DNA from 3 places in the Allobosea sp. RCC_152_1 genome. Region 2 is predicted to be linked to each of the others. Evidence: riboswitches for the same ligand, from Rfam matches in the RefSeq annotation. Region 2 holds a riboswitch; each other region holds the start of a gene.
What was found. Region 2 has a riboswitch for cobalamin ahead of AB6806_RS15755 (CbtB domain-containing protein). Riboswitches for the same ligand answer to the same signal wherever they lie in the genome.
Positions count from the first base shown of each region.

Region 1: linked by a shared signal. The riboswitch ahead of AB6806_RS08815 (ABC transporter substrate-binding protein) and the one ahead of AB6806_RS15755 (CbtB domain-containing protein) in region 2 are both predicted to bind cobalamin.
Region 3: linked by a shared signal. The riboswitch ahead of AB6806_RS02220 (ribonucleoside-diphosphate reductase subunit alpha) and the one ahead of AB6806_RS15755 (CbtB domain-containing protein) in region 2 are both predicted to bind cobalamin.

Region 1 is NZ_JBFUPU010000002.1:517,759-525,116, forward strand. It holds gene AB6806_RS08805 (Wzz/FepE/Etk N-terminal domain-containing protein) at 1-1,005, opposite strand, end outside; gene AB6806_RS08810 (DUF3102 domain-containing protein) at 1,135-1,851, opposite strand; cobalamin riboswitch at 2,431-2,640, shown strand; gene AB6806_RS08815 (ABC transporter substrate-binding protein) at 2,853-3,890, shown strand; gene AB6806_RS08820 (FecCD family ABC transporter permease) at 3,887-4,930, shown strand; gene AB6806_RS08825 (ABC transporter ATP-binding protein) at 4,941-5,723, shown strand; gene AB6806_RS08830 ((2Fe-2S)-binding protein) at 6,145-6,612, shown strand; gene AB6806_RS08835 (xanthine dehydrogenase family protein molybdopterin-binding subunit) at 6,630-7,358, shown strand, end outside.
Region 2 is NZ_JBFUPU010000004.1:221,271-228,628, reverse strand. It holds gene cobN (cobaltochelatase subunit CobN) at 1-102, opposite strand, end outside; gene cobW (cobalamin biosynthesis protein CobW) at 112-1,167, opposite strand; gene AB6806_RS15765 (DUF1636 family protein) at 1,172-1,561, opposite strand; gene AB6806_RS15760 (CbtA family protein) at 1,603-2,346, opposite strand; gene AB6806_RS15755 (CbtB domain-containing protein) at 2,359-2,535, opposite strand; cobalamin riboswitch at 2,573-2,758, opposite strand; gene cobU (bifunctional adenosylcobinamide kinase/adenosylcobinamide-phosphate guanylyltransferase) at 2,938-3,459, shown strand; gene cobO (cob(I)yrinic acid a,c-diamide adenosyltransferase) at 3,473-4,081, shown strand; gene AB6806_RS15740 (TetR/AcrR family transcriptional regulator) at 4,378-4,998, shown strand; gene AB6806_RS15735 (acyl-CoA dehydrogenase family protein) at 4,995-6,650, shown strand; gene cbiB (adenosylcobinamide-phosphate synthase CbiB) at 6,655-7,358, opposite strand, start outside.
Region 3 is NZ_JBFUPU010000001.1:461,078-468,435, forward strand. It holds gene AB6806_RS02195 (sarcosine oxidase subunit alpha family protein) at 1-2,887, shown strand, start outside; gene AB6806_RS02200 (sarcosine oxidase subunit gamma) at 2,880-3,497, shown strand; gene AB6806_RS02205 (hypothetical protein) at 3,533-3,802, opposite strand; gene rpsU (30S ribosomal protein S21) at 3,997-4,263, opposite strand; gene AB6806_RS02215 (cold-shock protein) at 4,403-4,612, opposite strand; cobalamin riboswitch at 5,151-5,352, shown strand; gene AB6806_RS02220 (ribonucleoside-diphosphate reductase subunit alpha) at 5,465-7,358, shown strand, end outside.

The sequences.
Region 1 (7,358 bases), on a different contig from region 2:
CCGCGCCACGGTCGTCGCGCCATCTCCTGCGATCGAGGAGGCGACGCCGACGGTGCGTGCCTTGGCCGCCTCGATCGCGACCGTCGCCCGCAGAAGCGTTTGCGCCAGCAAGGCTTCAGGCAGGCGATCCTGGCCGGCACGCTGCCGAGCCTGGCTCGAAATCGCGGGCTTGCCGCTTTTGAACAAGGGGATCGCGCCGATGCACTCCAGGCCGAAACGCTGAATCTGCGCGGCACTGCGGATCGTCTTGTCCCGGAAGTCGAGAAACAGCGCCAGCGCCGCCCCGATCACCAATCCGGCCATGACCGTAGCCATGATGATCAGGATCTTCCGCGGTCCGTTGGGCTTGTCCGGAGCGAGCGCCGGCGTCATCACATAGACGCTGGGTCCCAAGCCCTGCAGCCGCTCGCGCAGCAATGGCGAGCGCTCGCCATCCTGCTCCGCGTTGAGACGCGCCTGGAGCATGACCTGGCTGATGCCATTGGCGATGAGCGCGGACTTCTCCGGATCGGAGGTCGTGACGTCGACGAGGATCGTGTGACTGGTTCCGACCCGCTTGACCGCGATGCTCCTGGCGAGGGACTCGATGGCGGCTTCCTGCTTCGCGCGGCTCTCGTCGGAGGTCGCTGGCGACGTGCCGGAAAGCCACCGGGCGAGCCCCTGAAACGCCGTCGCCGCGGGAACGAACTCGGAATCCTCGGTAAGGTCCAGCGACCCTACGACCTTGGCCAGGGTACCGCGCGAGCGGATGACCTCGCTCTCGTTCTCGACCTGCGTGAGATCGGCGCGCCCGAGGGAAATGACGAGGTCGGGGCCGGGCTGAACTTCCTTCACATAGACCAGGAGCTGCGTCGACGCCGTATAGCTCGCTGGCCTCAGCACCGTGTAGAGCAGGCCAAGCATCGCCGCGAGACCGACACATGCGGCAATGAGCTTCCAGCGGCGGCGTAGGCTGAGAAGGCCGAATGTTGTGGAGGGCTGGCGCTCGTCAATATAGACCGACATTGGGCTTCCGATCTGTATCCACCGACCATTTGATGTCTTTGCAGGAACTCCGTTCCCTCAAAGACGGCGTTCGCAAGTCACACAACGCGAATACGCGGACTGTAAGTCACGATAAAACTTCGATATTTTTCACTGCAGCTTTGCGGGAACGAATTCGCACGATTGATTCGTCGCTGTACTGGGCAAAGCCAATTCCAGATGCTCGGCGTCCACAACACGCGCCGCTCTCATCCAGACAAAGGCTCTGTTCCAGACCTCCCAGCTCATCTCCTCCATGATGAGCCCGTAATCCTCCGGGCTGAGCCGCCGCAAAATCAGCTCAGCCACCCTGCGGGCCCGGTCCGCGCCCGGGTCGTTTCGCCTCCCTTCGGCGGGCCCGTTAAGCTCGCGCGCGGGAAGAAACGACGAGGAGAATCCTTCCTGCGCCGGACGCTGCACCGCCTCCATCCTGGTCTTGCGCGTATCCACGACCTGCGAATGCAGCTCGCTGCGGGACACACGCTCACCGTTCTCGAGTCGCTGCAGGATGGTGGTGCGAACCGCCGGCGGGGTCGTCTTGGCGAGATAGACACGAAGCGTCGATGGAACCATCAGCGCGACGAGCTTCGCATTCGCATCGGAATCGGCGCCGCGCGCCAGCTTCATCAGGTCCTGCGCGGTCCTGATCTTGAACTCGCACGCCTTTTCGACCCATTTGACGAAGACCCCGTGGGGCAGCCGCTCCTTGACGCGAAGGAGCTCGCGGCCGATTTCCACAGCATGTTCGGTCGCAGCCCGACGCAGGAGCTTGATCCTTTGCGCGGCATCCTGCAATTCTGTCGCGGAGAACTGTGCATTCGGCAACACGGCTATACCCTCACTCAACCCACAGTACTATTCAGCTTACGCTTGGTGCACTGCACCGTGAAGCGAGCAAAGGGGTTCCCGTCGGCGCAAAGGGAGTAGCTCCTTGAGGCGACACGCGATGCGTTCACGACGCCGGCGCGGCGACAGAGATCAAATAAAAATCTGATTTATATCAGTTACTTACCATATTTAAGGAGAATTGGAGCTACCCCCGTTCCGCTCTACGGGAAGTGAAATGAGCCTCGCTTTTCGGAAGCTCCCGCCTGATGGCAGCTCGGCCTCCCTTCAGAAACATTACCTTACGTAAGTATCAAGACGGGATGCCGCGCGGCAGAAATCGCCGCAAGCGAGATCTTGGCTGCCGGAAGGTCACGCCCGCAGTGAACCGATCTCCTGGCAGGGCGAACCAGAAACCCGGGCAGCAACATGGCCAGTGACGCTGCGTCGAGCGGAGAAAGCCCGGACATCACACCGGTCTGCGAAGCCGCCGCGCCTGGGCCCCAGATCTACAGTGCCGGCGGCATATCGACGTCGATCATGATGGTCCCGAACCGAGCTTGACGGTGCGGCACGACCTTATAGGTTGGACGTGATCGAGGTTCTCCAGATTCAGCCTGGAGCTAAGAGGGAATTCGGTGAGGCGCGTTGCGCCAAAGCCGAGGCTGCCCCCGCAACTGTAAGCGGCGAGCTCTCCGTCCATCGTCCACTGGCGCGTGCCGCGCCGGGAAGGCCGGGCGGAACCGGCGTCGACCCGCGAGCCAGGAGACCTGCCCCGGTCATCGAAGACGTCTTTCGGACGGGGTGTTCCGGAGGTGTGTGTCGGTGATGGCCATGCGGCCGTCATCCGTCCGCATCCTGCGCAGCTCCCGCATCCGTCATCTCGGGGAGCGATGAAGTCCATGTTCATGAAGACCGCCGGCCGCGCTGTCGCGGGGAGCTTGACGGCTGCGCGCCGCTCGCCCTATCAGAAATGTAACAACGTTTCATATAAGGCTTCCTCTGTGCCGATTGCGCGCCCTCTCGTCCGCCTGCTTCAATGGCCCGTCCTGGCATTCCTCGGCAGCCTGGCCGCGGGCGCGGCCGTCGCAGCGCCGACCCAGTATCCGCTGACGCTGGAGAACTGCCGCGAGACGATCACCTTCAACGCCGCGCCCAAACGCGTCGTCTCGATCGGCCAGACGCAGACCGAGATCCTCTATGCGCTCGGCCTCGGCGACCGCGTCGTCGGCACCGCCGTCTGGTTCTCGCCCATCGCCAAGCCCTATGAGGCGATCAATGCCAAGGTGAAGCGCCTCGCCGACAACGACCCGAGCTTCGAGGCGGTTCTCGCGCAGGAGCCGGACCTCGTTACCGCGATGTTCGAATGGCATGTCGGCCCCAACGGCATCGTCGGCAAGCGCGATCAGTTCGCCAAGGTCAAGGTGCCCACCTATGTCTCGCCGACCGATTGCGTCGGCAAGGACAATTCCGGCGGCGGCGACGGTGTGCGCACCCAGATGTTCACGATGGAGCTGGTCTATCGCAACATCCGCGAATTCGGGCAGATCTTCGACGTGTCCGACCGCGCCGAGACGCTCGTCGCCGAGCTCAAGGCGCGCGAGGAGAAGGCGGTCCAGGCGGTGGCGGATGCAAAGGTCAAGGACGTGCCGGTCGTCGTCTGGTTCTCCAGCAAGGACATCAAGGGCGACGGCTTCATGGCCGGCAGGAACGGCGTGCCCGCCTACATCCTGTCGAAGCTCGGGGCGCGCAATATCATCACGACCAATGAGGAATGGCCGTTGGTCGGCTGGGAGAGCATCGCTGCCGCCAATCCCGCGGTCATCGTCACGGTGAAGATGGATCGCCGCCGCTTTCCGGCCGATGATATCGAGAAGAAGCTCGATTTCCTGAAAACCGACCCCGTCGCCAGCAAGCTCGACGCGGTGAAGAACAATCGCATCGTCATCATGGATGTCGGAGCGACCCGCGCCGGGCTCGATACGGTGGACGGCATCGAGACGCTCGCCAAGGCGATCGCCGGCTTCGGTCTGACTCCTTGAGCCACGCAGCCCACGGCCCGAACTGGCCGGCGCGGATCGCCGTCGCGCTGGTTTCGCTGCTGGCGCTCACCTTCGCGGTGGCGCTGGCGGTGACGATCGGCGAGATGCGCATCCCGTTGGAGACGGCGTTGAAGGCGCTCGGCAACGGGCTGTTCGATCTCGATTGGCCTGTCAGCGCGATCCAGCAGGGCGTGATCTTCGACTATCGCCTCAGCCGGGCGCTGATGGCGGGGTTGTGCGGCGGCGCGCTCGCTCTCTCAGGCGCAATCCTGCAGGCGCTGCTGCGCAATCCCCTGGCGGAGCCTTACGTTCTCGGCATCTCGGCGGGAGCCTCGACCGGCGCCGTCGCGGTGCTGATCCTCGGCGTCAGCATCGGCGGCACGGCGCTGACGGTCTCGGCCGGCGCCTTCATCGGCTCCTGCGCCGCGCTCGCGGTGGTCGCGCTCCTGGCGACCGGAGCGGGCGGGGCGAGCGATCGCGTCATCCTCGCCGGTGTCGCCACCTCGCAGCTCTTCAACGCGGCGACCGCCACGATCGTGACGACGCTCGCCAGCGCCGAGCAGGCGCGGGGCGTGATGTTCTGGCTCCTTGGGAATTTCGGCGGCGTCCGCTGGCCGGACCTCTGGATTGCGGCGCCGGTCGCCTTCATCGGCTTCGGCATCTGCATGCTGCACGCCAAGGCGCTCGACGCCTTCGCTTTCGGCGTCGACGCGGCCGCCTCGCTCGGCGTCGCGGTCACGCGGGTGAAAATCGTGCTCTTCGCCACGACCGCGGTGATGACCGCCGTGATGGTCTCGATCGTCGGAACGGTGGGCTTCGTTGGGCTGATCATTCCCCATGCCGCCCGTTTCCTCGTCGGTTCCGGCCATGCCCGGCTTTTGCCCGCCTGCCTCGTCATCGGTGCGATCTTCATGATCCTCGCCGACATCCTGTCGCGCGTGCTGATCCCGCAGCAGATCCTGCCGATCGGCGTGGTCACCGCGCTGTTCGGCGCGCCGGTCTTCGCCTTGATCCTCTATCGCGCCAGGAAACCCAAATGATGGGGCCGACATGACGCTCGCGATGCGGGAGGTGCGCTGGGGCACGGCCGGCCGGATGATCATCGACGGGGTGACGCTGCAGGCGGCGCCCGGCCGGGTGCTCGGCCTGATCGGTCCGAACGGCTCGGGCAAATCGAGCCTTCTCAGGCTGCTTTGCCGGTTGCGCAATGTCGCGAGCGGCGTCGTCATGCTCGATGGGCGTGACATCGCCGGCGTGGCGCGGCGCGATCTCGCGCGCCGCCTCGCCTTCGTGGAGCAGCAGGCGACGACCGAGATCCAGCTCTCCGTCTGCGACGTCGTCCGCCTCGGCCGCACGCCGCATCGCGCCGCGCTGGCATCCTGGAGCACGGCGGACGAGGCAGCGGTGAACGAAGCGCTGGCGCGGGTCGGGCTCGCGGAGCGGCACGACCAGTCCTGGCATACGCTGTCGGGCGGCGAGCGCCAGCGGGCCCATATCGCCCGGGCGCTGGCGCAGGAACCGAGCGAGCTGATCCTCGACGAGCCGACCAACCATCTCGACATCCAGCACCAGCTCGCGATCCTCAACCTCATCCGCCGCCTCGGCATCACCTGCATCATGGCGCTGCACGATCTCAACCTCGCAGCGATGTTCTGCGACGAGATCGCACTGCTGCATGAAGGGCGGCTGGAAGCGGCGGGTTCGCCGGATGAGGTCCTGACGAGCGAAACGATCCAACGCATCTTCGGCGTCGCGGTCGCGATCCGTCCCGGGGCGTCCGGGCGGCGTCACATCGAATACCTGATCGAGGCCGAGGGAAGAGAGCGGTCTTAATCGTTCCCGGCGCCCTGCGAGAGCAGGCCGCAACGCCATGTCGTTCGCGGGATCGAACGCGATCGACACATCGACCATATTGCGGGGCGGCCGCCTGACGACGTCACGCAGCCTCAGGCAATCCCGAGGTTCACATCTGCGTGAAACACGCAACGGTGGCTGAGCACCCGCTATGCGGGCAGAAGCGTCCGAATTGCGCGGAGTAAAAGCCGTTTTCGCACGATACGGCGCTGCATTCGCTCTTCTGGCAGCGCTCACGAAACGTGATCGGCCGATGCTGGCCGTTGGCGCCGCCGGACTTCTGAGTTTCAATCATTCCACTTCAAAAATCCTCGGCATGCTCGCACGGCATCCTGAGGCTTCCGGCGAGGCGCGTTGGCTCTCTCGCCGTCCTGCTTGAACCGAACCGGGAGGGTTTACGGTGACGAAGCTGAATGTGAATGGCCGGACTCTGGACGTCGCAGTCGATGGCGACACGCCGCTGCTCTGGGTGATCCGCGAACAAATCGGTCTGACCGGCACGAAATATGGCTGCGGCGTTGCCCAGTGCGGCGCCTGCACGGTCCATATCGACGGCGTCGCCACGCGCTCCTGCGCGCTGCCGGTCAGCGCCGTGACCGAGGAGCAGAAGATCGTCACGATCGAAGGGCTCTCCCCTGACGGAACCCACCCGGTCCAGCAGGCCTGGATCAAGCACGACGTGCCGCAATGCGGCTTCTGCCAGAGCGGCATGATCATGACCGCGGCTGCGCTGCTGCAGGCCAATCCGAAGCCGAGCGAAGCCGACATCGCCAGCGAGATGACCAATATCTGCCGCTGCGGCACCTATGTCCGCGTCAAGGCCGCGATCCTCGACGTCGCCGCCGGCGGCCAGCTCGGCCGCGGTTGAGGGAGAGGAGAGCGATCATGACCGTCTTATCCGCCCCCCGTTCTTTCCGCCCATCCCGCCGCCACATCCTCGCCGGTTCGGCCGCGGTTGCCGGCGCCTTCACCTTCGGCTTTTCCATTCCTGCCGGCGCTCAGCAGGCGGGAACCCCCGAGATCAATGCCTGGGTCGTCGTCCATCCCGACGACAAGGTGGTGATCCGCATCGCCCGTTCGGAAATGGGCCAGGGCACGCTCACCGGCCTCGCGCAGCTCGTCGCCGAGGAGCTCAATTGCGATTGGTCGAAGGTGACGACCGAATATCCGACGCCCGGCCAGAACATCGCGCGCAACCGCGTCTGGGGCAATTTCTCGACCGGCGGCAGCCGCGGCATCCGCGAGTCGCACGACTATGTCCGCAAGGGCGGCGCCGCGGCACGGATGATGCTGATCCAGGCTGCCGCCAACGAGTGGAAGGTGCCGGCGGCCGAATGCAGCGCCGAGAAGAGCGTGATCACGCACAAGGCGTCCGGCCGCTCGCTCCGTTACGGGCAGGTGGCCGCCGCAGCCGCGAAGCTGGAAGCGCCGAAGGAGGTGCCGCTCAAGGACCCGAAGGATTGGACGATCGCGGGCAAGGCGCTGCCGCGGCTCGACACGGTCGACAAGACCAACGGCAAGAAGATCTACGGCATGGATTTCAAGTTGCCGGGGATGCTCAACGCCGCGATCAAGGATTGCCCGGTCTTCGGCGGAAAGGTGAAGAGCTTCGAT
Region 2 (7,358 bases):
GTCGGTGAAGGACAGGACAAGCACATCTCCCGGCGGCAGGGCGAGATCGACGGCGTCTTCGCCGTCGTCGAGCCTGATCTCGCTGGTCGGGAGAAGATGCATCGGCCGATGTTACGCCCCCGCGAGAGCCGCTTCCACGGCCTTGAGATCGAAGCCCTTGAGCCCGATCACGGTGAGGCGTCCGTCGCGCGACTCGCTCGCGCCCCAGGGCCGGTCGAAATGATGGCCGACGCGCCGGCCGACGCCCTGCACCACGAGCCGCATCGGCTTGCCCGGCACGGCGGTGAAGCCCTTGAGCCGCAGCACGCCCTCGGCCTCGGCGGCCCTGGCGACGCGCGCCGTGAGCTCCTCGGGGGACAAGCCGGCCGGCAGCGGCACGGCGACCGAGTCGAAATCGTCATGGTCGTGATCGTGCTCGCCCTCGCCATGATGCGAGGGGCGGGCGGCGAGGTCGCTTTCGGCCGCGGCACCGAGGCCGACGATCAGCGCCGGCTCGACCTTGCCATGGGCGGTCTCGACGATCTTGATTGCCTTGGGCAGATGCTCGGCAATCTCGGCCTTGACCCGCGCCCGGCCGGCCTCGTCGATGAGGTCGCTCTTGTTGAGCAGGATGAGATCCGCGCAGAGGATCTGGTCCTCGAACACCTCTTCCAGCGGGTTGTCGTGATCGACCGAGGCGTCGGCGGCCTTCTGCGCCGCGAGCGCCTCCGGATCATCGGCGAACTGGCCCTCGGCCACCGCCGGCCCGTCGACCACGGCGATGACGCCGTCGACCGTGACGCGCGAGCGGATCGCCGGCCAGTTGAAGGCGGTGACGAGCGGCTTCGGCAGGGCGAGGCCGGAGGTCTCGATCAGGATGTGCTCGGGCGGGTTCGGCCGATTCAGCAGCTTCTCCAGCGCCGGCACGAAATCGTCGGCGACGGTGCAGCAGATGCAGCCATTCGGCAGCTCGACCACGTCCTCGTCGCTGCAGCCGGCGATGCCGCAGCCCTTGAGGAATTCGCCGTCGAAGCCGAGATCGCCGAATTCGTTGACGAGCACGGCGAGCTTCTTGCCCTGCGCGTTTTCGAGGAGGTGGCGCACCAGCGTCGTCTTACCGGCGCCGAGGAAGCCGGTGATGATCGTGCAGGGTGTCTTGCCGAGATTGGCGGTCTGCGGAGCGTTCATGATGTCATCCTTGCTGGCGCGCCGGCAAAGGCGGCACGCGCGCGACCACGCCCTTGCGGAAGGACTGCGGTCGTTCTTTCCAGGGAACGATGCCGTTGGCGCTGGCGGCATAGGCCTCCGCCGCGCCGACGATCTCGTCGAGATGGGTGTCGGTGTCGAGATCGCCGATCAGATAGGTCCATTTCCCGTCGGCGCTGAGCGCGATGGTGCAGGGCCGCTTGCAGACGGCGAGGCATTCGACGGGCAGCACGGGGATCGTGCTGCCCTTGGCTGCGAGCTGCGCGGCGAGGCGTTCGGCCAGCGCCAGCCCCGGCTGGTCGTAACCATCGGGGAGGTCGGCGCGGGCCCGGCGGCAGGCCGTGCAGACATGGATGGTGAGGTCGCCCTCGGACATCTGGTTTGCCTTTCGCGCGGCGCCCGAAGGCGCCGCTATCCTCAGGCCGCAGCCGCGCGGCGGCTCATCCAGGGCCAGAGCGTCCCGACCATGAAGGCGGTGACCAGCCAGAGCGCGGCCTGGATGCCGAGCGACAACGAGGTGAAATGCGCCGCGAGCTCGGCCGGCACCTTGCTCTCCGGCGTCGGCGCATGCGGAGCCCCGACGAGATGCGGCAGCAGGATCACGACGACGGCCAGGAGCTTGAGCCAGGGCGCCTCGTAGCGCAGGAACAGGAACAGCCCGATCGCGGTGGCGATGGTGGTCGCGAGCCACCAGAGCTGGCGCGCCTGCAGGGCGGCCGAGGCGGCTCCCGGCAGTTCCGGCGCGAGCCCCATTCCCGGCGCGAGGCCGAAGGCGAGGAAGCCGCAGGCACCCCAGATCAGCGCGCGGCGCGGGTCGATGCTGTCGCCGGCTGCGATCATGCCGGCCAGCAGCAGCGCCGCGAAGCCGATCGCGGTTCCGATGGTGGCGGCGCTGGTGAAGAGCATGCGCTGAGTGCCGTCCTGCGGCTTCCATTCGTCATGCTCCGCCCCTTCGGCGTGATCGGCGCCGCCATGGACGAGGATGATGCGGGCTTCGCCCTGCGCGAAGGCGAGATGCGCTCTCGCTCCGTCGCGCATGGCGTTTTCATAGGTTTCCGCCTTGAGGATCAGCGGGGTGGTGGTGACATGCTGAAGGGCGGCGATGATTAGCCCAGCCAGGAGCCCGGCCAGGATGCTGACCGTGAGAACACGCGTGACCATGATGGCTTTCCCTCAGTGGCAGGGAAAGGCGAGGCCGTGGCGGGTGTCGTGCGCGGCGTTGTGGACATTCGTCGAGGCCGCGAAACCGGTCGTATAGACCAATGCGATTCCGACGATGAGGGCGGCGGCGACTGCCTTCGCCCGCTCCGAGACGCTGATCTGCGAGGTGGAAACCGAAACGGTATTCATGACTGTTCTCCGTAGCCGCCCCGCCGGCAGCCGGTTGGATCGTTGCGGGTCGACGGCAGGTCTCCTGGCTCGCGGATTTGGCGCCCTTGTGCCGCCTTCCCGGAGCGTGCGCTCCAGTGGCCGATGGCGAAGGACATCCGCTTACAGTTGCGGGGGCAGCCGCGGTCTCGCACCGCGTTCCCTTTTCACCTCCTCGCGGAGGCACCGTCAGCGACGATCATTAGCCTTCGGCGGACTGCTGTGCAATGCAGGAACGGTCCGACACATACACGCTGTCATCCCGGCCGGAGCGCAGCGAAGAGCCGGGATCCATGCCTGAACCTTCTTCGGAAGCGCTCCGGCATGGATCCCGGGTCTCCCTTCGGTCGCCGGGGATGACGCCGAACGAACGCGAAGCCGCCGATGCAGCCCGCCGAAATCCCCCATCTCACCCTCGTCCTCGGCGGCGCCCGCTCCGGCAAGAGCCGCCATGCCGAGGCGCTGATCGAGGCCCAGCCGGCGCCCTGGACCTATATCGCCACCGCGCAGGCCTATGACGACGAGATGCGCGATCGGATCGCCGAGCATCGCGCCCGCCGGCCCGCCGGCTGGCAGACGGTCGATGCACCGCTCGATCTGGCCGAGGCCATCGCCGCCCAGCCGGCGGGCCGTCCGATCCTGGTCGACTGCCTGACGCTGTGGCTGACCAACCTCATCCTCGCCGAGCGTGACACGGCCGCCGCCCGCGAAGCCCTCATCGCCGCCTGCGAGCGCGCCTCCGCCCCGCTCGTGCTGGTCGGCAACGAGGTCGGCCTCGGCATCGTGCCGGAGAACGCGCTCGCCCGCCGCTTCCGCGACGAGGCCGGACGGCTGCATCAGGCGCTTGCGGCGCGCGCAGCCAGCGTGGTCTTCATGGTCGCCGGATTGCCGATGCGCGTGAAATGATGCGGATGAAAAGATGACCGACAGCGAAGACGCCGCCCGCCACAAGGCGAAGATGGAGAAGCGCAAGGCGGTGCAGGACGCCGAGGTCGCTTCCAAGACGCAGGAAAAAGGACTGCTCATCGTCAATACCGGCCCCGGCAAGGGCAAGTCCACGGCGGCCTTCGGCCTGATCTTGCGGGCGCTCGGCCATGGCTGGCACATCGGCGTGGTGCAGTTCATCAAGGGCGCCTGGTCGACCGGCGAGCGCCGGGCGCTCGAAGCCTTCGGCGATCAAGTGAGCTGGCACAGCATGGGCGAGGGCTTCACCTGGGAGACGCAGGACAAAGCCCGCGACATCGCCGCCGCCGAGCGCGCCTTCGCCAAGGTCAGGGAGTTGATGGCCGATCCCGAGATCAGATTGCTGGTGCTCGACGAGCTCAACATCGCCCTGCGTTACGACTATCTGCCGCTCGCCGAGGTGGTCGAGGTGCTCCGCGCCCGCCGCCCCGACCTCCACATCGTCGTCACCGGCCGCAACGCCAAGCCAGAGCTGATCGAGGCGGCCGACCTCGTCACCGAGATGACGCTGGTGAAGCACCACTTCGCCGCCGGGGTGAAGGCGCAGGAAGGCATCGAGTTCTAAGGTTGCCTCGCAGGTTGGCACGGGAAGCCGGAAGCGTCGTCTTTCTGGGACGTGACTTCGGAGGTCCCGGTCGAGGCGCGAGGATCCCTCTCCTGGAAGGAGAGGGCAGGGCGAGGTGTGGGTGGTCGGACCAGTTCCGTGAGGGCTCCCGGCGGGTCGGGTTCAAGCCGACGTTTTCGCTCGGAACACCTTACCCCTACTCCTCTCCTTTCCAGGAGAGGAGTTCCCGAGCCCCTTGACGAGGGCGGCATTCGCTCTCAAATTGAATCTGAATTCAAGTTCAATTCGGAGCCCGCATGGCCGACGGAACGCCAAAGCAACCGCGCAAGGCCGGGAAGCGGGAGGCGATCCTCTCTGCCGCGCGCGGGATCGTCTCCGAAATCGGCTTCCACGAGACCTCGATCGCCGCGGTGGCCTCCGCCAGCGGCGTCTCGACCGGCAGCGTCTATTCCTATTTCTCCTCCAAGGCCGAGCTGATGGCCGAGATCGTCGCTATCGTCTCGACGCGCGAGCTCGCCGTGCTGCGCGAGATCGCCGCGAGCGATGCTCCCGTCACCGAGCGCCTGACCGCCGCGGTCGAGGCTTTCGCCCGGCGCGCCTTCGCCAATCGCCGCCTAGCCTGGTCGATGATCGCCGAGCCTGCCGACCCGGCGGTCGACGCGACACGGCTTGACTATCGCCGCGAGATCGCCGGCATTTTTCGCGCGCTCGTCGTCGAAGGCGGGAGACAGGGCGTCTTCCGTACCGTCGATTCGGATGCCGCCGCCGCGATGATCGTCGGCGGCTTCATGGAGGCGCTGATCGGCCCGCTCTCGCCGGAACGCTCGATCAGCCCCGAGCGTGGCCGCGAGATTGCGGCTGCGCTCGCCGATCTCTCCCTCGCCGCGCTGATCTCCCGTGAAGGACAGGCCGCATGACCACGCTCGATGCTTACGGCTACGACACCCATGAGGTGCTGAACCAGGCACCCGCGCTGGCGGATTATGACGCCTATGCCGCCGACCCGGCGCTTGGGCGCATTCTCGATGCCTTCGGCGCGGGCTGGTTCCGCGAGCAGGCGGGCGTGGTCGGTGGCCATGTCGGGTCGCAAGCGGTGCAGGACCTGGCGCGGCAGGCCAATCGCAGCCTGCCGGAATTGCGCACGCATGATCGCTGGGGCCGCCGCGTGGATCAGATCGAGTTCCATCCGGCCTGGCACGAATTGATGGGGCTCGCCATGCGCGACGAGTTCCATTCCTTGTGCTGGACCAAGCCGCGCCAAGGCGCGCAGGTGGCGCGTGCCGCCGTCTCCTATCTCTGGAACCAGGGCGAGAACGGCATCTGCTGCCCGCTCGGCATGACCTATTCGGCGATTCCCGTGCTGCGGCGCGATTCCGCGCGCTGGGCCGAGTTCGGCCAGCTGGTCACCTCGTCGGAGTACGACCCGCGCCCCCTGCCGGCCACGCAGAAGCGCGGCGGCACGGTCGGCATGGCGATGACCGAGAAGCAGGGCGGCTCGGATCTCCGCCAGACCCAGACGGTCGCGACGCGCAATGCCGATGGAACGTATTCCCTCACCGGCCATAAATGGTTCTTCTCCGTCCCGCATTCCGACGTGTTCCTGACGCTCGCGCGGACGGAGGAGGGGGTCTCCTGCTTCGTCGTGCCGGGCTGGCTGCCGGATGGCTCGCGCAACCGGCTGCAGATCCAGCGGCTCAAGGACAAGTGCGGCAACAAGTCGAATGCCTCCTCCGAGGTCGAATTCCGCGGCGTCCTCGCCCACCTCATCGGGGAGCCCGGTCACGGCATCCGCGCCGGGCTGGAGATGAACCACTATACCCGCCTCGATTTCGCCGTCGGCTCGGCCGGGTTGATGCGCCATGCGGTGGCGCAAGCCGCGCATCACACGGCCCATCGCCGCGCCTTCCAGAAGGCACTGATCCACCAGCCGATCATGGCGAATGTGATCGCCGATCTCGCTCTGGAGGCCGAGGCCTCCGCCTGGCTCGCCTTCCGCTTCGTCCATGCGCTCGATCGCGAAGGCGAGAGCGAGGCCGAGAAGCTGCTCGGCCGCATCGGCGCGCCGATCGCGAAATACTGGAATTGCAGGCGCGTCACGCCGGTCGTCGCCGAGGCGCTGGAATGCCATGGCGGCAACGGCTTCATCGAGGACCATCTGATGGCGCGGCTCTATCGCGAGGCGCCGCTCAACGGCATCTGGGAAGGCACGGGCAATGTCGTCTGCCTCGACGTGCTCCGCTCGATCCGCCGCTATCCCGATTGCGTGCCGGCCCTGCTCGACGAATTGCGCGCCGCCCGCGGCAACGATCCGCGCTACGACGCCTTCCTCGCCGAGCTTGAGACCGATCTCGTCGACGTGCTCAGGCACGAGCATCTGGCGCGACGCTTCGTCGAGCGGATGGCGCTGGCCCTGTCGGCCTCGCTCTTGATCCGCCACGCGCCGCACGGGGTCGCCGACGCCTTCGTCGCCTCGCGGCTGGCCGGCGGCTGGTCGGGACATTTCGGCTCGCTGCCGCAGGGCGTCGATCTGCAGGCGATCGCGGGGAGAGCCGTGCCCGTTCCCAACTAGGCGGTCACAGGATGGCTGTTGCCGCGAGCAGCGCTGCAAGCACCCAGAGCAGGCCGCAGGAGCGCCGATAGAGTGTAAGCGCTCGCCTGATATCGGCCGCATTCGCTTCGGCCCGGCCATCGCCCATCCAGTGATCCTCGACGCGGGTCTCGCCATAGACGCGCGGCCCGGCGAGGCGCAGGCCCAGCGCTCCCGCCATGGCCGCCTCCGGCCAGCCGGCATTGGGCGAGCGGTGCTTGCCCGCGTCGCGCCGCACGGCCCCCCAGGCATTGCGGGCATCGGCTGTCCGGTCGAGAGCGGTGGAGGCGACCAGCAGCAGCGCCGTCAGCCGCGAAGCGGGCAGGTTGACGAGATCGTCGAGCCGGGCTGCCGCCCAGCCGAAGGCGAGATGGCGCGGCGTGCGATGGCCGATCATCGAATCGGCGGTGTTGATCGCCTTGTAGGCGGCGATGCCCGGCAATCCGCCCGCGCCGAGCCAGAAAGCCGGCGCGACGATGCCGTCGGAAAAATTCTCGGCGAGGCTCTCGATGGCGGCGCGCGACACGCCTGCCTCGTCCAGCGTCTGCGGATTGCGCCCGACGATCATCGCGACGGCTCGACGGCCGCCGTCCAGCCCCTCGCGCTCCAGCCCTTCGGCAACACGAGCGACATGTTCGTGGAGGCTGCGCTGGGCGATGAGCGTCGAGGCGAGGAGCGCGAGCGGGATCA
Region 3 (7,358 bases), on a different contig from region 2:
CGGCGATACGCTGGCTTCCGCGCTGCTGGCGAATGGCGTGCGGCTCGTCGGCCGCTCCTTCAAATATCACCGCCCGCGCGGCATCCTCTCGGCCGGCCCGGAGGAACCGAACGCGTTGGTCGAGTTGCGCTCCGGGGCCCGCCGCGAGCCGAACACGCGCGCCACGGTGGTCGAGCTGTTCGAGGGGCTCGACGCGGCCAGTCAGAACCGCTGGCCCTCGCTCGCCTTCGATCTGCTCTCGATCAACGGATTGCTCTCGCCGGCCCTGGTCGCGGGCTTCTACTACAAGACCTTCATGTGGCCGGCGGCCTTCTGGGAAAAGCTCTACGAGCCGCTGATCCGCCGTGCGGCGGGCCTCGGCCGCGCGGCCGGCTTAGAAGACCCTGACCATTACGAGAAGGCCTTCGCCTTCTGCGACGTGCTGGTGATCGGCGGCGGTCCGGCCGGCCTTTCCGCCGCGCTCGCAGCGGGGCGCAGCGGCGCCCGGGTCATCCTCTGCGACGAGGATTTTCGCCTCGGCGGGCGCCTGCTGGCCGAGAGGCGCGAGATCGATGGCAAGCCGGCGGCCGAATGGCTGGCGGCGACGCTGGCCGAGCTCGAGAGCCTGCCCGAAGTGCGGATCATGCCGCGCACCACCGTCTTCGGCCTCTACGACCACGGCATCTATGGCGCGGTCGAGCGTGTCGGCGATCACCTGCCCGAGCCGGCGCCGCATCAGCCGCGACAGCGCGGCTGGCGCATCCATGCCAAGCGCGCGATCCTCGCCGCAGGCGCACTGGAACGGCCGATCGTCTTCCCCGGCAATGATACGCCGGGCGTCATGCTGGCGGGAGCGGCACGCACCTACGTCAACCGCTACGGCGCATTGCCGGGCCGCGAGGCGGTGCTGTTCACGGCCGGGGACGATGGCTGGGCCACGGCACGCGATATCGCCGCAGCCGGTAGCCGCATCGCTGCCATCGTCGATGCCGGCGGCGACTCAGATCCCGCCCGCAAGGCGCTCGCCGACAAGCTTGGTGCGAGGCTGTTCGCAGGCGGCGCGGTCGAAGGCACGCGCGGCGGCCGCCACCTCAGCAGCGTCACCATCCGCGATGCATCCGGCGCGACGACGGCTGTCGATTGCGACCTGCTCGCCGTCTCCAATGGCTGGAACCCGACGCTGCATCTGACCTCGCATCAGAACGGCAAGCCGGCCTGGGACGACGGCCTGCAATGTTTCGTGCCGGGCTCCTTGCCGGCGGGCCTTGCTGTCGCCGGCAGCGCGGCCGGGCGCTTCACGCTGGCGCAGGCGCTGGAGGACGGCGCGCGGCTCGGCCGCGAGGCTGCGGCCGAAGCCGGGCTGACGCCTGCGCCGCCGGCACCCGTGCCTGCGACCGATCCCGAGACGACCGCGCTGCGGCCGCTCTGGCGAGTGAAGGGAACGAAGGGCAAGGCTTTCGTCGACTACCAGAACGACGTCACCGACAGGGATGTCGAACTCGCCGCACGCGAGGGCTTCCGGCCGGTCGAGCATCTCAAGCGCTACACCACGCTCGGCATGGCGACGGACCAGGGCAAGACCTCGAACCTCTCCGGCCTCGCCATCATGGCCGAGCAGACGGGCAGGACGATCCCGCAGACGGGCACCACGACCTTCCGGCCGCCCTATACGCCGGTCGCGATCGGCGCGCTCGCGGGCCATCATCGCGGCAAGGAATTCAGGCCGGTGCGGCTGGCACCGACCCATGACTGGTCGCGGGAGCAGGGCGCCGTCTTCGTCGAGGCCGGCCCATGGCTGCGGGCGCAGTACTATCCGCGCCCCGGCGAAAACGACTGGCAGGCGACGGTCGATCGCGAGGTCAAGGCCGTGCGCGCGAGCGTCGGCCTCTGCGACGTCTCGACGCTCGGCAAGATCGACATCCAGGGGGCGGAGGCCGCCGAGTTCCTGGAGCGCGTCTACATCAATGGCTGGAAGGCCCTGCCGGTCGGCAAGGCGCGCTACGGCCTGATGCTGCGCGAGGACGGCTTCGTCATGGATGACGGCACCACCTCGCGTCTGGGCGAGCACCATTTCCTGATGACGACCACGACGGCCAATGCCGGCAAGGTGATGCAGCATCTGGAGTTCTGCCATCAGGTGCTGTGGCCGGAACTCGATGTCCGCATGGTCTCGGTCTCCGAGCAATGGGCACAAGCTTCCATCGCCGGGCCCAAGGCGCGCGAAACCCTACGCGGCGTCGTCGATCACGAGCACGACCTCTCGAACGAGGCCTTCCCCTATCTCGCGGCGCGCACCGTGACGGTCGGCGGCGGCATTCCGGCGCGGCTGTTCCGGATCTCCTTCTCGGGCGAATTGGCCTATGAACTGGCGGTTCCGGCCGCCTATGGCGATGCGATGATGCGCGCCCTGATGCAGGCCGGCCAGCCCTTCGGCATCACGCCCTATGGCACCGAGGCGCTCGGGGTGATGCGCATCGAGAAGGGCCATGTCGCCGGCAACGAGCTCAACGGCCAGACCACGGCGCGCGATCTCGGCCTCGGCAAGATGATGTCTTCGAAGAAGGACTATATCGGCCGCCTGATGGCGGGCAGGCCGGCCCTGATCGAGCGGGACCGGCCGTCCTTCGTCGGCTTCAAGCCGGTCGATCCCTCCCAGCGCCTGCGGGCCGGCGCCCACTTCATCGGCATCGGCAAGGCGGCGGTGATGGAGAACGACGAGGGCTACATGACCTCGGTCGCCCATTCGCCGCATCTCAACCACTGGATCGGCCTCGGCCTGATCCGGAACGGCGCCGGTCGCATCGGCGAGCGCGTGCGCGCCTATGATCCCGTCCGAAACGGCGACATCGTCGTCGAGATCTGCTCGCCCGTCTTCGTCGATCCGGAAGGAAACCGCCTCCATGGCTGAGATCGCGACCTCATGGCGCCCGCGCAGCGCCTGGGCGGGCATCGCGCAACCCGGCTCCTTCGGCGCGAAGGGCGAGACCGGCGTCGTTGCGACGCTGCTGGATGGTTTCGGCCTGGCGACCCTGATCGCTGAACCGGGTGCGGCGATGGCCCTGTCGCGGGCCGTCAAAGGCCGGCTCGGCATCGCGCTGCCGGAGATGCCGAGGATCGTATCGGGCGGGGTCCATGACGCGATCTGGGCGGGGCCGGACCAATGGCTGCTGCGCGCGGCTTCGCGCGACGGCTTCCAGCCATTGCTCGATGAATTCGCGACCCATGCCGCTGTCAGCGATCAGAGCGATGCGCGCGCCGCCTTCCGGCTTCAGGGTCCCAGGACCCGCGATCTGCTGGCAAAGGGCGTGATGCTCGACCTGCATCCTTCGGCCTTTGGCGTCGGCGAGACCGCCGTGACAAGCGTGGCCTATCTCGGCGTGCAGCTATGGCGGCTCGCCGACGGGCCGGACGGACCCGTCTTCGAGATCATGGTCGCACGCAGCATGGCAGGAAGCTTCTGGTCCTGGTTTGCCGCAGCGGCGGCCGAGTTCGGCTGCCGGGTTGCTGACCAAGACTGACGGCAACGCCTCGCGCGCCATCCTCCGGTTGGAGATCAGGAAGAAGCGGTTCTCCGCCGAACAACGGTCTTGGCGGGCTTGGCTCGCGTCTTGGCTGGCGGCACCGCCGCGGCGGCCTCGGCGTCGGCGGCTTCCTTGGCGAGCCGCAAGGCCCGCAGTTTTGCGGTGCGTTCGCGGACGGCGATCTGCTCCACCCGCAACGCTTCCAGGGCCGTTTCGGCCTCGGCGCGGCGTTGCGCTGCGAGCGTCGCTCTGCTCTGGGCCCGCAATTGCGCCTCTTCCGGCGGAATTCTGTTGCTCGACATCGGCAAACTCCTTCTCGAACGCAGGACGCCAGGGCGTCAGCGGCGTTTTCCGGCAGCACGCTCCTGCATGGATCGAACGGCTTCGGGCAGAACCTTGCGTGGGGCTCGGCTTCGATCCTCGCCGGTTCGGCCTGGCGAGCAGGCCCGGCCCTCGGCGAAATCCTGCGGATTGAAGCCCAGGCCCAAATCCTCGCCTATCGTGCCTGCGCGGGGGCCTGGCCGGGCCGTGCCGGCCGTTCCACGCGCTTCGGCATCGGCAGCAATCCTTCGCGCTGAGCCTGCTTGCGTGCTGCCTTGCGGGCGCGGCGGATGGCTTCGGCCTTCTCGCGGGTTCGCCGCTCGGACGGCTTCTCGTAGGCGCGACGCGCCTTCATCTCGCGAAACACGCCTTCACGCTGCATCTTCTTCTTGAGGACGCGAAGCGCCTGGTCGACGTTGTTGTCGCGAACGAGAACCTGCATTCGAATTTCCCTTCTGATGCAAACAAAAAGGGCCGGGTTGATCCCGACCCCTCCGTGGCTATCCGCCGCTCAATCGAACGGGCGCCGGTACATCCGCGGTCGCCGCTGATCTCGATTGACGCGCCGGATGGCGTCTAGCTCACTCGGCCTGCAGGTTGTCCGCAGACACCTTGCCGGAGCGCTTGTCCTGCACCAGCTCATAGGAGACCTTCTGGCCTTCCTTCAGCGTGCGCAGACCGGCACGCTCCACGGCGCTGATATGGACGAAGGCGTCCTGGCCGCCGTCTTCCGGCTGGATGAAACCAAAACCCTTGTCGGTGTTGAACCACTTAACTGTGCCACTGGCCATGCTGACCTCCTGTAAAGGCTATTGTTCATGCGCCGCGGGTGCAGCGCATTTTTCGATTTGAGCAGGAAGTTCGTCAGCAGTGCGCGATGAAAGCGCGGGGCCAATTCGTTCGGCCTAGATCGATGTTTCTATCATGGTACTTATAAGACACATTGTCAAATGGAAGGTTTTATCTCGCAATATTTTCGGAAAATCAGCCGGGCGCCAAATCGACCGACAGCAACCGTGTGACCCGGCCTGAGACGCGCCATCGCGATATGCTGGGGCGGCTCGGCAGCCATCGCAGACAGCTCGTGGCGGTCGCGAATTGCGCGAAGCTCGGGAACGGGGCGTGCGTCGATCATGGCGGGCGGCGAAGGGGCGCTAGCGCTTGAGGCGTAAAGCATCGCTCGACGCGGTTTCGCCGAAGCGAAGGCAGAGCCGACGTCATTGCCGAACAGCACGAACAGGATAGGCCGGAGGCCGCGCGGTGATCCCCGATCTTCACAGGCGCCGGACGGCGGCATCACGACCTGTTGACAGGCGATGCCCCTTAGCTACTAGATCTGGTGGTCGATGGTCTCTCGAATCGCAAGATCGAGAGCTAAGAGGGAAGCCGGTGAGAGACCGGCGCTGCCCCCGCAACTGTAAGCGGCGAGTTCACGTCCAGGATTAAGTCACTGAGGCTGCAAGGCCTTGGGAAGACGGGACGAGAGCGCTGACCCGTGAGCCAGGAGACCTGCCGCGACCTCGTATACGTCCTCGGGCGGGGTGTCCCGGTGGTGCGCTTGGCAGGTCGCGGCCTTGTGGTGCCGCGCGCCTTCTCGACGCAACCGCTCTGGCCTTTGCCCCCAACATTTGGGGTTGATGCCGATGTCTCTTTCCATTGAAGCCGAGCGGCCTGCCGCCGCTCCGTCAGCCGCAGAGCCGACACTGTCGAAGCTCGCTGCGAGCGAGCCCGGCTACCAGATCATTCGCCGCAACGGCGCGGTGACGCCGTTCGATCCCTCGAAGATCACCGTGGCGCTGACCAAGGCGTTCCTCGCCGTCGAAGGATCGAACGCCGCCGCTTCGCGCCGCATCCACGAAGCCGTCGCGGAGATGACCGAGCAGGTCGTCGCGGGGCTGACCCGCCGGGCCGCGACCGGCCGCACTTTCCATATCGAGGATGTGCAGGACCAGGTCGAGCTCGCCCTGATGCGCGGCGAACACCACAAGGTCGCCCGTGCCTATGTGCTCTATCGCGAGGAGCGGGCGCGCGAGCGGGCGAGGGCGGTTGCCGAGACGAAGCCTGTCGCCTCCGCAGCTCCCTTGCTGCACATGAAGCTCGCCGACGGGACGCTTATCCCGCTCGACGCCGGCCGCCTCGACAAGGTGGTTCGCGAGGCTTGTGCCGATCTCGACGGCGTCTCGGCCGAGCCGGTCCTCACCGAGGCGCGCCGCAACCTCTATGACGGCATCTTGCTCGACGAATTGGCGCTGGCGCCGATCCTTGCCGCCCGCACGCTGATCGAGAGCGAGCCGAACTATGCGAAGGTCTCCGCGCGCCTGCTGCTGGACAAGCTCCGTCGCGAGGCACTGAGCTTCGTCCATGGCCGCGCCGAGCAGGCGACGCAGGAAGAGATGTCAGTGCTTTATGCCGACTACTTCCATGCCTATCTCAAGACCGGCATCGCGAACGAGCTGATCGACCCCGAGCTCGGCCGCTTCGACATCGCCCGCATCGCCGCTGCACTCAAGCCCGAGCGCGATCTGCAATTCGACTATCTCGGCTTCCAGACGCTTTACGACCGCTATTTCCTGCATGTCCGGGGCAACCGCTTCGAGCTGCCGCAGGCCTTCTTCATGCGTGTCGCCATGGGTCTCGCCATCCGCGAGATCGATCGCGAGGGCAGGGCGATCGAATTCTACGATCTGCTCTCATCCTTCGATTTCATGGCCTCGACCCCCACGCTGTTCAATTCCGGGACGCTGCGCCCGCAGCTCTCCTCCTGCTTCCTGACCACCGTCGCTGACGATCTCGACGGTATCTTCAAGGCGGTGAAGGACAATGCGCTGCTCGCCAAGTACTCGGGCGGCCTCGGCAATGACTGGACGCCGGTGCGCGGTCTCGGCGCCCATATCAAGGGCACCAATGGCGAGAGCCAGGGCGTGGTGCCGTTCCTGAAGGTCGCGAACGATACGGCCATCGCCGTCAATCAGGGCGGCAAGCGCAAGGGCGCGGTCTGCGCCTATCTCGAGACCTGGCATGTCGATATCGAGGAGTTCCTCGATCTCCGGAAGAACACCGGCGACGACCGCCGCCGCACCCATGACATGAACACGGCGAACTGGATTCCCGACCTGTTCATGCAGCGCGTCGAGGCCGGCGCCGACTGGACGCTGTTCTCGCCCGATGAGGTGCCGGACCTGCACGACCTCTATGGCAAGCCATTCAAGACGGCCTACGAGGCTTATGAGGCGAAGGCAGCCGCTGGCCAGATCAAGGTCTTCAAACGGGTGAAGGCGCTCGACCTCTGGCGGCGCATGCTGACCATGCTGTTCGAGACCGGCCATCCCTGGATGACCTTCAAGGATGCCTGCAATCTGCGCTCGCCGCAGCAGCATGCCGGCGTGGTGCATTCCTCGAACCTCTGCACCGAGATCACGCTCAACACCTCGGCCGACGAGGTCGCGGTCTGCAATCTCGGCTCGGTGAACCTCGCCGCGCATGTGACGCCCGATGGGCTCGATCAGGCTCGCCTGGCCCGCACCGTGACCACCGCGA